2 regions of the Paenibacillus stellifer genome follow, and region 2 is predicted to be linked to the other one. Evidence: riboswitches for the same ligand, from Rfam matches in the RefSeq annotation. Region 2 holds a riboswitch; the other holds the start of a gene.

Region 1 (6,279 bases), 2.7 Mb from region 2:
GTCGTTCGCGGGCTCGCTGATGCTGGCGCTGGGAGCGGGCCGGGACCCGGCTCTTGATCAAAATAAGGACAAGCCGGGCATTCCCCCGGCCTTCCGGAATCTGACGTGGGCGACCGCCGTCTTCGCCTGCCTGGTGATGTGGCTGGGCGTTTACGTCAGCCGCATGGATGTGCGCACAGCCGTCTCGGGCAGCTGGCCGTTACATATCAGCGCTATCATAACCAGGCTGGCGGGCGGAACGGGCGTCGTCTTGCTGCACCGGCTCGCGGTGCTTGCGCTGTTTGGCCTTACCGCGCTGCTCGGGCATCTAGCCTTCTGGAAGCATGGCGCAGGCTATCCGGAGCTTAAGAAGCTCGGAATCGCCGCTGTTCTTCTGGGCACGCTGCAAGTGCTGAGCAGCGCTGTATTCGCGCTCGGCGATGAAGCGTGGTATCGGTCCGGTGCGCCAGCTTACGCTGCGTTCAGTTCAGGACTCTTCGGCATCCTGATCTATATGAGCGTCCGCGTCCGGCAGCTTGGCAGTCCGGGAGCCGCGTCAAGGCCCCGTGTCGCCGGCTCTGCGGCGGGCAGTCAGCGGAAATCGCGGCCTGAACAGAGTGCAGGACAGGCACGGGCGGTCATTCCGCCCGAACAAGAGAAATAGAACATAACATATAGGAAACGAAAGGCGGCCGGATGCATGAAAGCGCGGAAGCGGGCCGCCTTTTCGTATACGGATCGAATAGAGTCGATTCAAGGAGGAACACTATTTTGGGATATCGTAATTTGCGTGAATGGATAGAGCAATTGCGGAAAGACAAAGACCTTGCGGTCATCGAGGCGCCGGTCGATCCTTATCTGGAGCTGGCGGAGATTCACCGCCGGGTCATTCAGGAAGAAGGACCGGCCCTGCTGTTCACCAATGTGAAGGGTACGCCGTTCCCGGTCGTGACGAATCTGTTCGGCACGGAGCGGCGTACGGACCAGGCCTTCGGCCCGCGTCCCGAGGCGCTGATGAAAGCGATGATGGGAGCTGTGGAGACACTGCTTCCGCCGACGGTAAGCGGCGTGTGGAAGGAGAAGGGCATGCTGTTTGATCTCCTGAAGGTGGGGGTCAAGAACGTCTCCCAGGGGGAGGCGCCCATCCTGAACGTCTGCCAAAGCACGGACCCACTCAAGGGGCTGCCCCGGGTAACGAGCTGGCAGGAGGATGGCGGCCCGTTCGTGACGCTGCCGCTGGTCTATACCGAGAGCCCTTCGAATCCGAAGGATCATAACCTCGGCATGTACCGGATTCAGATCTATGACGATCAGACGACCGGTGTTCACTGGCAGATTCACAAGGGCGGCGGCTTCCACCATTTCGAGGCTGAGCAGCGTAATGAGGCGCTCCCGGTCTCCGTCTTCATCGGCGGACCGCCCGCACTCATCGCGACAGCTATCGCACCCGTTCCGGAGCGCATGCCGGAGCTGCTGCTGGCTTCCCTAGTCATGGGCGGCCGCTTGCCGATGGTGCAGGACCCGATGGGCGGCCACCGCATGCCGGCCGAAGCCGAATTCGTGATCCGCGGGCTTGTCCCGCCTCATGTCCGGCGGCCGGAGGGCCCGTTCGGCGACCATTACGGCTACTACTCCCTGCAGCATGATTTCCCGATCCTGCAGGTGCAGCGCATGTGGCGGCGGAAGGACGCCATCTATCCGGCGACCATTGTTGGCAAGCCGCGCCAGGAGGATTACTATCTCGGCGATTTCCTGCAGCGTCTGCTGTCGCCGGCCTATCCGCTCGTGATGCCGTCCGTCAAATTCTTGTGGGCGTACTCGGAATCCGGCTCCCACACGCTGGCTTCCGCCGTCGTGCGCGAGAGCTATTCCCGGGAAGCGCTCGTCTCCGCCTTCCGGATTCTGGGCGAAGGCCAGCTGTCTCTGACCAAGTTCCTGATTCTAACGAATGAGCCGGTTGATCTGGCGAATTTCCCGCTGCTGCTGGAGACTGTGCTGGAACGGTTCGATCCGGCGGTCGATCTGTTCATCTTCAACAACACATCGCATGATACGCTCGATTATACCGGGAAGCGGATGAACCACGGCAGCAAGGGCGTGCTTATGGGCGTCGGCGACAAGAAGCGCGAGCTGCCGCGCAGCTATGACGAGGGCCTGATTCCCGGCATCGGGGATGCGGCGCCTTATTGCGGCGGCTGTCTGGTCGTGTCGGGGCCTTCGTTCACCGAAGATCCCGAGCTTGCGAAGCGTCTTCCCGGCATTCTGAGCGAGAAGAACACGAAATGGCCGCTCGTCATTCTGGTCGACAACGCGACCGAAACGGTGCGGACACAGGTGTCGTTCCTGTGGACCGTCTTCACCCGCTTCAATCCGGCGACCGATATTTATGCCGAGGCGAAGCTGCAACAGCACCATATCGGGTACAGCCTGCCGATCGTCATCGACGCCCGGATGAAGCCGGGTTATCCGGATGAGCTGTTCCCCAGAGAAGATATTGTGGAACTCGTCGACCGGAACTGGAAGAATTATTTTCCCGGAGGACTGAGAGGCTGATCCGTCTTTAACGATAACGTTGTGAGAGGAGGGGCGGGAGTTGCTGCGAAACCTGCTGGGTGAACCGCCGCGCGAGAATTCAGGCGCGCTGAAAGAAGCGATGGAGAGCATGGCCAGACTGGCCGCTCTGCTGCGCAAGGATATAAATGCCCATCCGGACCGGGATCAAGGATACCGGAGGGTGGAGCTCTGGACCCGCGGACTCATGACCTCCCTCGACGAGCTGGAGCAGAGTCATTTCGCCGCTGCTTTTTTTCGCCGGTCGGTCCAGGCGGGGTATATGGACGAGATGAACGTCAGCGAACAGGGGGAGTATGCAAGATACGTTTATTTTTACAAGAACGGCTTCATCCGCGTCTTCTCCCTGCTGGACAAGCTGGGCACGGTGCTCAATACCCTGTATGACCTCAACACCGCCAGGATCAAGGCCCACTTCTCCTATTTCACGGTGCTTCGGCAGTTCCGTAACAATCAGGACCATCGTGATCTATGCGCAAGGCTCGAGGAGATCAAGGACAGGTACAGGGAGCCGATGCAGCGGCTGCGGAAGCGGCGGAACGCCGAAATCCACTACATGAACTCCGAGCTTCAGGACGATTTGTGGCAGCTGCACCAGGGGGTGCATGACCGCATCCGGCTTGAGGATCTGGATGAGCATCTGGAGGATTTGCGGCTTGGCATCGAGATGGTGTGCCGGTCGCTGTCGCAGGCATATGGATATAGCGGAAGACTGCTGGAACGGAGATTGGGAAAATCGAGATAAAACCAACTATTTCCTTTAAAAAATCTTTGACAAAGCATGTAAAGGATTTTATACTAAGGAATGAAAATTTCATAAAATATCTTATCGAGAGTGGCGGAGGGACAGGCCCGATGAAGCCCGGCAACCGGTTGACGAATTTCAAATTTCATTTTGAGATCGGCAATGTCATGGTGCTAATTCCTACATGGTCGTGATAGGTTTCACGGCTTTGCGCAGATGAGAGGGCGTTATGCATAAATGATGAAGGCCTCCTGTGTTCAGCGAAGAACGCCGGGGCCTTTTTTGATATGTGCAGGGGAAGTCTGGCAAGGACTTGAGAGAATGGAAGGCTAGGGGAGGCTGTACGTTTGATAGAGTTGAAGGGTTTGACCAAAGTATACGGAAAGGGCCCGCGGGCTGCGGTCGCGCTATCGAAGGTGGATCTGCAGATCGGGAAAGGCGAGATCTTCGGGGTGATCGGTCATTCCGGCGCCGGCAAAAGCACGCTGATCCGCTGCATCAATCTGCTGGAGCGTCCGACTGAGGGGGAAGTGTGGGTTGACGGCACGGAGCTGACCCGGCTGGGCAAAAGCCAGCTGCAGGAGTCGCGGCGCAAGATCGGCATGATCTATCAGCATTTCAATCTGCTGTCCTCCGCCACCGTGTACGACAATATTGCGTTCCCGCTCCGGCTTGTTCACACGCCGAAGGAGAGCATCGACCGGAAGGTGGCGGAGCTGCTCCAGCTCGTAGGCCTGACCGATCACCGGTACAAGTATCCCGCTCAGCTGTCCGGCGGGCAGAAGCAGCGGGTCGGAATCGCGCGGGCACTGGCCAACGATCCGGATGTGCTGCTGTGCGACGAGGCGACCTCGGCGCTGGACCCGCAGACAACGGACTCGATTCTCCGGCTGCTGCTGGATATTAACAAGCGCTTCAATCTGACGATCGTTCTGATTACGCATGAGATGCATGTCATTCAGAGCATCTGCGACCGCGTAGCCGTCATTCACGACGGCGGAATCGTTGAACAGGGACTTGTTACCGATGTGTTCCTGAAGCCGAAGCATGAGGTGACGAAGGAATTCATCCGCAGCGAATCCCAGGGGGATGGCCCGCTGCAGGCGGCGCTGCTGGCGCAGACGGGAAGTTTCTCGCTTCCGGTGAAGATCACTTTCCTCGGGGAGAAGACCTACGAATCGACGCTGTCACGCGTGGCCGGACAGGCCGGTGTGAATTTCGCGATTCTCCAAGGCACGATCTCGACGATCAAGGATGTGCCATATGGCCAGCTAATCGTGCGCTTTGAAGGAGATGGCGAGGCGACCGGCAGAGCGATCGCTGAGCTGACGGCTCAGGGGCTTGATGTGGAGGTGCTGGCATGATATTCGGACTCGATTTTTCGTCCGTGGACTGGAGCGAAATGCTTACAGGAACGGCTGATACCTTGAAAATGCTTGGAAGCTCCACCATTTTCACCATAATTCTCGGTTTGCCGCTCGGAATCATGCTGTATTTGTGGGGCAAATCCGAGAACAAGCTGACCCGAGTTATTTATTCGGTGATTTCCTTTCTCGTCAACATTCTCCGGTCCGTGCCGTTCATTATTCTCGGCATTGCGCTGATTCCGTTCAGCCGGGCGGTGGTCGGGACTTCCATTGGTGTACTCGGCATGATCCCGGCGCTTGTCATTGGAGCTGCTCCGTTCTTCGCGCGTCTTGTCGAGACGTCGCTGCGTGAAGTCGATCGCGGCGTCATTGAGGCGGCTCAGGGAATGGGGGCCTCGACCGGACAGATCATTATGCGTGTTCTGCTGCCTGAAGCCCGTCCTGGCCTTCTGGCGGGAGCGACGATTACCGTCGTAACGCTGGTCTCCTATACCGCTATGTCGGGGATGTTCGGCGGTGGCGGACTGGGAGATTTGGCAATCCGCTACGGCTATCAGCGGTATGAGAAGGAAGTCATGATCGTCTCGATCATCCTGCTTGTCGTTCTGGTGCAACTGCTGCAGATGGCAGGCGACCGGCTTGTCCGGCATTTCACACGTAAATAAGGATTTATACCATATACCTTATTGAGGCGGTGATGTCCGGCCCGCAAGGGAAGGACTCTCGCCAAAGAGGTGGCGCCGTGGTTTGGGGAAACCGCAGGATGCCGCCGTACACACATACTTTAGAGGGGGATTCATCATGAAAAAAGTACTGCTAACCTTGTTCAGCCTGACGCTTGTTGTTATGCTCGCCGCCTGCGGCAGCGACAACAATGCTTCTTCCGGTTCCTCCGCTTCTACGGCACCTTCCGCCGGAGCTTCTTCCGCTCCGAGCGCTGCCGAGCCGGTTACGCTCGTTATCGGCGCTTCTCCGGTTCCGCATGCCGAGATTCTGAAGGCAATTGCGCCGCAGCTTGAAGCTGAGGGCATCAAGCTGGAAATCAAGGAATTTACCGATTATGTTCAGCCGAACGTACAGCTGGCCGAAGGCGAACTGGATGCGAACTTCTTCCAGCACAAGCCTTATCTGGATGACCAGAATCAAAAGAATGGCTGGAGCCTGACGTCTGTCGTAGCGGTTCATGTTGAACCGTTCGGCGCATACTCCAAGAAGATCAAATCGATCGACGAGCTGAAGGACGGCGCCAAGGTTGCCATTCCGAACGATGCCACGAACGGCGGACGCGCCCTGATTCTGCTGGCCAAGAACGGCTTGATCACACTGAAGGACCCGACCAACATCGCTTCGACCAAATCCGATATTGTCGAGAACAAGAAGAACCTGAAGATTATCGAGCTGGAAGCCGCCAATCTGCCGCGCCAGCTGGCTGAAGTCGATCTGGCGCTGATCAATTCCAACTATGCGCTGGAAGCTGGCCTCGTGCCGACGAAGGACGCCCTGTTCATCGAGAGCGGAGATTCCCCTTACGCGAACCTGCTGGTAACCCGTCCGGAAGACAAGGACAAGGATGCCATTAAGAAGCTGGCCGCCGCTCTGACCTCTGCGGAAGCGAAG
Region 2 (6,279 bases):
ATGTAACGACGACTCCCAAGCCACATTGGGGAGGATTTAATCTGGTAGGCGCGGTGTCCGAGGTGCTGAACGTGCCGATCGGTTTTGACACTGACGTCAATGGCGCGGCGCTTGGCGAATATACCTGGGGAGCTGCGCAAGAGCTCGATAGCTGCCTGTATATTACGGTCGGCACCGGGATCGGAGCAGGCGCTGTCGTTGGCGGCCGTCTGATTCATGGCCTGTCCCATCCGGAGATGGGACATATCTTCGTCCGCCGTCATCCGGAGGATCGATACGAGGGCTTCTGTCCTTATCACGGAGACTGCCTGGAAGGACTCGCGGCTGGACCGGCGATCGGCAAGCGCTGGGGCAAGCCTGCGGCCGAGCTTGAGCCCGGGCATCCCGCCTGGGAGATGGAGGCTCATTATCTCGCCCACGCGCTGATGAACTACGTGCTGATCCTGTCTCCGCAGAAGATTGTGATGGGCGGGGGCGTAATGAAGCAGAGCCAGCTGTTCCCGCTGATCCGTTCGAAGCTGCAGGAGCTCTTGAACGGCTATGTGTCACATGCCGCGCTCGCCGCTGATATCGAGAGCTATGTTGTTCCTCCGCAGCTTGGAGACAACGCGGGACTCGCCGGGGCCGTAGGACTGGCGAAGCTGGCGCTCGCGGGAGTATAGAACTCATTCTTTGCGTAAAAGGGATTGACTGTTCCGATAAATATGGTATTGTATGGATGAATAGTATAGCGGAACCAAAGAGGAAGCGCCTCTTTCACGAAATTACGTGGGAGAGGCGCTTTTTTGCGTTCGGACGCAATCTGCTCCGAGTTATCCTTAAGCGGCGGATGCTTCTGTGTTCGCTCCGGCTTTGGCGAGCATACTGTGACCCTAAATTATTGGCAAAGGCGGGAATGCAATGCAAATCGTATTTATGAACCGGCTGTATAAAGCGGCGGACGAGGCCTCAGGAGGCCACGCCCAGGTATGGATTGGCGAGGAAGAGGGCATCTGGAGTCTGGGGTGGCGGGAGTTTGTCGCAGGCGAGGACCAAGCCGACTCCCTCTGGTTTGAAGGCAGCTCATGGAATGAGCTGCTTGGCGTGTACCGGCACCAGCTCGCCGTGAAGATGGCGGAAGGCTACCGGGCGCTTATCGACGGAGCTTTTCACGAAGAAGAGCACGCGACGGCCCGGAATCAGGAGCAGTTGAAGCTACAGTATTACAGCGAGCTGTACGGAAATGAGACGGTGCATGAGGAGCTGTGCACCTGGAGAAGACGGCAGTCGTCGGCGGAACGGAAGGCTCCGTATTTGCTGGCAAGCAACCGGCTGCTGCGGCTGCTCAGTGCTTACCTTCCGCGAACGATGGAAGAGCTGCTGCAGATTCCCGGCGTGGGCGATGCGAAGGCGGCTCAGTACGGCGAGGAGATTCTGGGCATTACCTCGGCAGCCGAACGAAGCCATGAATTTCCGTTGAGCTGGGTGGCGGGAAAGATTGAAGAACAGGCCTACGTATCCTGGCTGTACAAGCAGAAGGAGATTAAATATCGGAAGCAGCTTGACCGTTTAAGGCTGCGGAGGCTGATCTTGCAGGGCATGGCTGACGGCCTCGGCATGGAAGAGCTTAAGGAGCGCGGGGCCTGCACCCGCCGGGAAGTTCTGGAAACCGTCGAGGAGCTTGACAAGGAAGGGTACAGAGTCGATCCGCTGATCGACCGGGAGCTCTCGGAGATGGCGCCTGAAGATCAGAAGAACGCTTGGGAAGCGTACCGGGAGCTTGGCGATCTGCTGCTGAAGCCAGTTCTGCACAAGGTATACGGGGAGCAGTTCGCCCCGGCCGGAGGGCTTGAGCCGTATTATGAACGCCTTCGGCTGCTCCGGATCCGCTTCCGCCAGGAGAACGATGCACACCGTCATGAAGGCGGAGCTAAGGCCGGCGGAGATAAAGGGCGTCCAGCATAACCGGACAAGGGCCAAGGTATACGAGGTGAGCTGCGGCTATTTGAAGTGTAGGCTGTCATTGAAGCCGCGGCCATTACGGTGCTTGGGTCAACATGGAGCCTGCTGCCATTACGGAGTCACGCTCAACATGGAGGTTACAGCCATCATTGAGGCAGTTGCCAACCGAACAAAAAGCCTCCCGCAAAAATGCGGGAGGCCCAGCCGTTCTCCTAATGGATGATGTGTATTTGGACTACAGCCATTCTTTTTTGCGGAATATATAGAGCATCCCGCAGCCCAGCGCAACCATAACGCCGATAACGCCGTAGTAGCCGTATTTCGTATGGATCTCGGGGATGTTCTCGAAGTTCATCCCGTAGATGCCGGTTATGACGGTGAGGGGCATGAATATCGTCGTAATCGCCGTGAACACCCGCATGATTTCATTCGCCCGGTTGGCGATACTGGACTGATAGGCTTCGCGCAAGTTGCCCATCAGATCGCGGTAGGTTTCAAATGTTTCGGAGATTTTCACGGCGTTCTCGTAGATGTCGCTAAAATATTTCTGCAGCTGATCGTCGATCAGGCGGAGATCTTTTTTGTTCAGGGTGTTGACGACTTCCTTCTGCGGGCCGAGCATCTTCTTCAGCCACAGAATTTCGCTTCGCAGACCGATGATTTCGCTAAGATGACTCTTCTTGGTATGCATCAGGATATCCTCTTCCAGCTTCTCGATCCGCGCTTCGATCCGGTCGCCGACGGCGAAATAATTGTCCACGACAAGGTCGATGAGCAGGTAGAGGAAACGGTCGGGCTCGCTGACTTCCTGTTCCCACAGAATCGGCTTCACGGCGCGCAGCTCGTGGATTTTCTGCTTCGTGACGGTAATGATAAAGTGCCGTCCCAGGAAAATATTCAACGCCCGGAGGAAAATCTCCTCGTCGTCAAAACGGATGCTGTTCACCACAATAAAATAATGGGATTCATAAATTTCGATTTTGGGCCGTTGTTCCTCATCGCTGAGGCAGTCCTCCACGGCCAGATCATGCAGATTGAACAAGGGTTGCAACAGTCCCAGATCATCCACATCGGCGTCGATCCAGTAGAATCCTTCCGCCGGCGGAGCAAGGGTTGCTTCAATATCGTCTACAGGCGTAAATACGCCTGCGTTGACCAGCCGGATTTTCATCTGATTCACTCCTTCTTTCCCTATCTTGCCCAGGGATATGCTTAAGAAAGCACAAGGAAGACATCAGCTTGGCCGGCAGTTCTGCACACAAAGAGGCCGCTTAAATTCCGAAGGCATGAAGAAGAAGCGCTCCCGCCGCCGGCAAGCTGATGTTACTCCTGTACGGTTGTTCCTGATCGGCATTGTGCCGCTTACTCGGGTCGCCTTCCATTCTTCATCTCACCTCTTGTATTCTCAGAATAAGTCGATACCTGTCAGTCCTGCTCAAAACCCTTGTTCAGTATAACGCCGGAGGTAGGCTCTTTCAAGCAAAATTGTTGTTATATTCGAAGCCGCAACACCAGTATATGGACTTGACGAGATAAGGTTCATCACTTATATTGAATAATAAGAATTTGAACTGAATATGAACCGATCTTATCAAGAGCAGGTGGAGGGACTGGCCCGATGAAACCCGGCAACCGGCGGTAAACGCACGGTGCTAATTCTTGCAGAGACGTATCCAGCAGCAATTGTCTGGAATGCGTGACTCTGGCAGATGAGAGAGAATCATAGGTGTATACATATGACCTTTCTCGTTTGTGCGGGAAAGGTTTTTATTTTGTAAATTTTGTCAACATGATGAAGGAGTGACCTAGAGTGCCTATCAAGATTCCGGACAGCCTGCCAGCCAAAGAGATTTTATCCGGGGAAAATATATTCGTCATGGATGAAAGCCAGGCCTTTCACCAGGATATACGCCCCCTTCGGATTGCCATACTGAATCTGATGCCGACGAAAGAGACGACAGAGACCCAACTGCTGCGTCTGGTAGGCAACTCGCCTCTTCAAGTCGATGTGACGCTGCTTCACCCGAGCACCCACACCTCGAAGAATACCTCAGCCGAGCATCTGAAGAGCTTCTACAAAACGTTCGATGAAATTGCAGACCGCCGTCTGGACGGATTGATTATTACCGGCGCGCCGGTGGAGCAGATGGAATTCGAGGACGTGAACTACTGGGAGGAATTGCAGCGCATCTTCGAGTGGAGCAAGGATAACGTAACCTCGACGATGCATATATGTTGGGCGGCCCAGGCGGGATTGTACTATCATTTCGGAGTTCGCAAAATCGGACTTCCCGACAAATGCTTCGGAGTGTTCCCGCATAATGTATTGGCGCCGAATACGAAGCTGCTGCGCGGCTTTGATGAGCTGTTCCATGTGCCGCATTCCCGGCATACGGATATCTCCCGCGAGGATATCGAGAACTCTCCGGATCTGCAGATTTTGGCGGAATCGGACGAAGCCGGCATCTACTTGGTCGCCACGCGCGACGGCCGCCAGATCTTCGTAACGGGGCATTCCGAGTACGACCCCTTCTCACTTAAAGGGGAGTACGAGCGGGACATCGCCAAGGGGATGGAGATAGCGCTGCCGAAGCATTATTTTCCAAATGACGATCCAAACCGGACGCCGCCGGCGGTATGGCGGGCCCACGCGAACCTGCTGTTCTCCAACTGGCTGAATTACTACGTCTACCAGGAGACACCCTACGACATCGGACCGATGATCTGACAACCGCAATTGGCAATGGCTTCAATTAGGCAATAACCTAAACCATCATATGCAGACAGGCTGAGGGTCTTTGACGTCGGGATGCCTGACCCGCATGAACATTCGGGAGGAAATAACCATGAACGACAAGCTCAGAATTGAAAGCAGGCTCGCCCAAATCGGCTCCCAGGAGGATCCGGCCACCGGCGCAGTGAATTATCCGATCTACCAATCCACAGCGTTCCGGCATCCGCGCCTGGGACAGAGCACCGGCTTCGATTATATCCGGACCAAGAACCCTACGCGCTCGGTACTTGAGTGTGCAGCCGCCGAGCTGGAATCCGGCGACGTTGCTTTTGCTTGCAGCTCCGGCATGGCCGCTCTGCAGACGATCTTCGCCTACTTCAGCCAGGGCGATCATCTCATCGTCTCCCTTGATCTGTACGGAGGTACATACCGGATGCTGGAGCGGATTATGTCAAGGTTCGGAGTCACTGCTTCGTATGTGGATACCAATGATCTTGAAGCGCTGGAAGCGGTGCGCAGGGAGAACACGAAAGCCGTCTTCATCGAGACGCCGACGAATCCGCTGATGATGATTACGGATATCGAAGCGGTCTGTACATGGGCCAAGCCCCACGGCCTGCTGACGATTGTGGACAACACGCTGCTCACCCCATACTTCCAGCGGCCGCTTGAGCTTGGCGCCGATATCATTATCCACAGCGCCACCAAATATCTTGGCGGACACAACGATGTGCTGGCCGGCCTGATCGTGACGAAGGGAGAGGCGCTGTCGCAGGAGATGGCGATCTTGCACAACTCCATCGGCGCAGTGCTGTCCCCGAGCGACAGCTACCAGCTGATGAGAGGCATGAAGACGCTGGCGCTGCGGATGGAGCGGCATGAGAGCAATGCGCTGGCCATCGCCCGCCATCTGAAGGAGCATCCGGCGATCGCGGAGGTGTATCATCCCGGGCTTTCGGATCATCCCGGTTATGAGATCCAGCGCCGCCAATCGAGCGGCAACACCGGCATTTTCTCCTTCAAGGTCAAGAATGCCGCTTATGTGGAGCCGATTCTGCGCCATATCAAGCTGATCGCCTTCGCGGAGAGCCTCGGCGGCGTTGAGTCGCTGATGACGTACCCGGCTATCCAGACGCATGCGGATATCCCGGCTGAAATCCGCGACGCGGTCGGCGTCGACGACCGTCTGCTGCGCTTTTCGGTCGGCGTCGAGCATGTTGACGACCTGATCTCCGACCTCGATCAGGCCCTGGAAGCGGCCCGGGCGGAGATCGAGACCGCAGCCGGCCTCGAAGGTTAACTACTGGTCCGCTGAGTGTCTGCCATCACGAATCGTGTGAGGGGGGCGGCTGACCGCCAATAGGACTGAAGAGAAGCGTCGATTTGACGCTTCTGTTTTTTTGTAAACCTAACAATGCCTAAGCTTTGCGCTTAAATCCGGCGTATTTTTCCGGTAAATGCATGTCGTCAATAAGGGAGCCGTCAGGCGTATATCCTTGGTTTCTACAGCTGAAAGAGAAGCGGTCGCGAAAAAAAGATATTTTTCAAGCAGGGACGGATATGTTACCATGATTCCACGGACATATTCGTTGTCATGCAAATTT

Evidence for each region. Region 2 has a riboswitch for S-adenosylmethionine ahead of metA (homoserine O-acetyltransferase MetA). Riboswitches for the same ligand answer to the same signal wherever they lie in the genome.
Region 1: it holds a riboswitch for S-adenosylmethionine, as region 2 does, so the genes downstream of both, PSTEL_RS21495 (methionine ABC transporter ATP-binding protein) here and metA (homoserine O-acetyltransferase MetA) in region 2, are expected to answer to the same signal.

The regions. Positions count from the first base shown of each region.
Region 1 is NZ_CP009286.1:4,659,170-4,665,448, reverse strand. It holds gene PSTEL_RS21510 (COX15/CtaA family protein) at 1-643, shown strand, start outside; gene PSTEL_RS21505 (UbiD family decarboxylase) at 751-2,532, shown strand; gene PSTEL_RS21500 (Cthe_2314 family HEPN domain-containing protein) at 2,573-3,295, shown strand; SAM riboswitch class I at 3,374-3,518, shown strand; gene PSTEL_RS21495 (methionine ABC transporter ATP-binding protein) at 3,643-4,659, shown strand; gene PSTEL_RS21490 (methionine ABC transporter permease) at 4,659-5,327, shown strand; gene PSTEL_RS21485 (MetQ/NlpA family ABC transporter substrate-binding protein) at 5,464-6,279, shown strand, end outside.
Region 2 is NZ_CP009286.1:1,938,118-1,944,396, forward strand. It holds gene PSTEL_RS08625 (ROK family protein) at 1-662, shown strand, start outside; gene PSTEL_RS08630 (HRDC domain-containing protein) at 901-1,944, shown strand; gene corA (magnesium/cobalt transporter CorA) at 2,177-3,112, opposite strand; SAM riboswitch class I at 3,527-3,657, shown strand; gene metA (homoserine O-acetyltransferase MetA) at 3,752-4,669, shown strand; gene PSTEL_RS08645 (aminotransferase class I/II-fold pyridoxal phosphate-dependent enzyme) at 4,788-5,975, shown strand.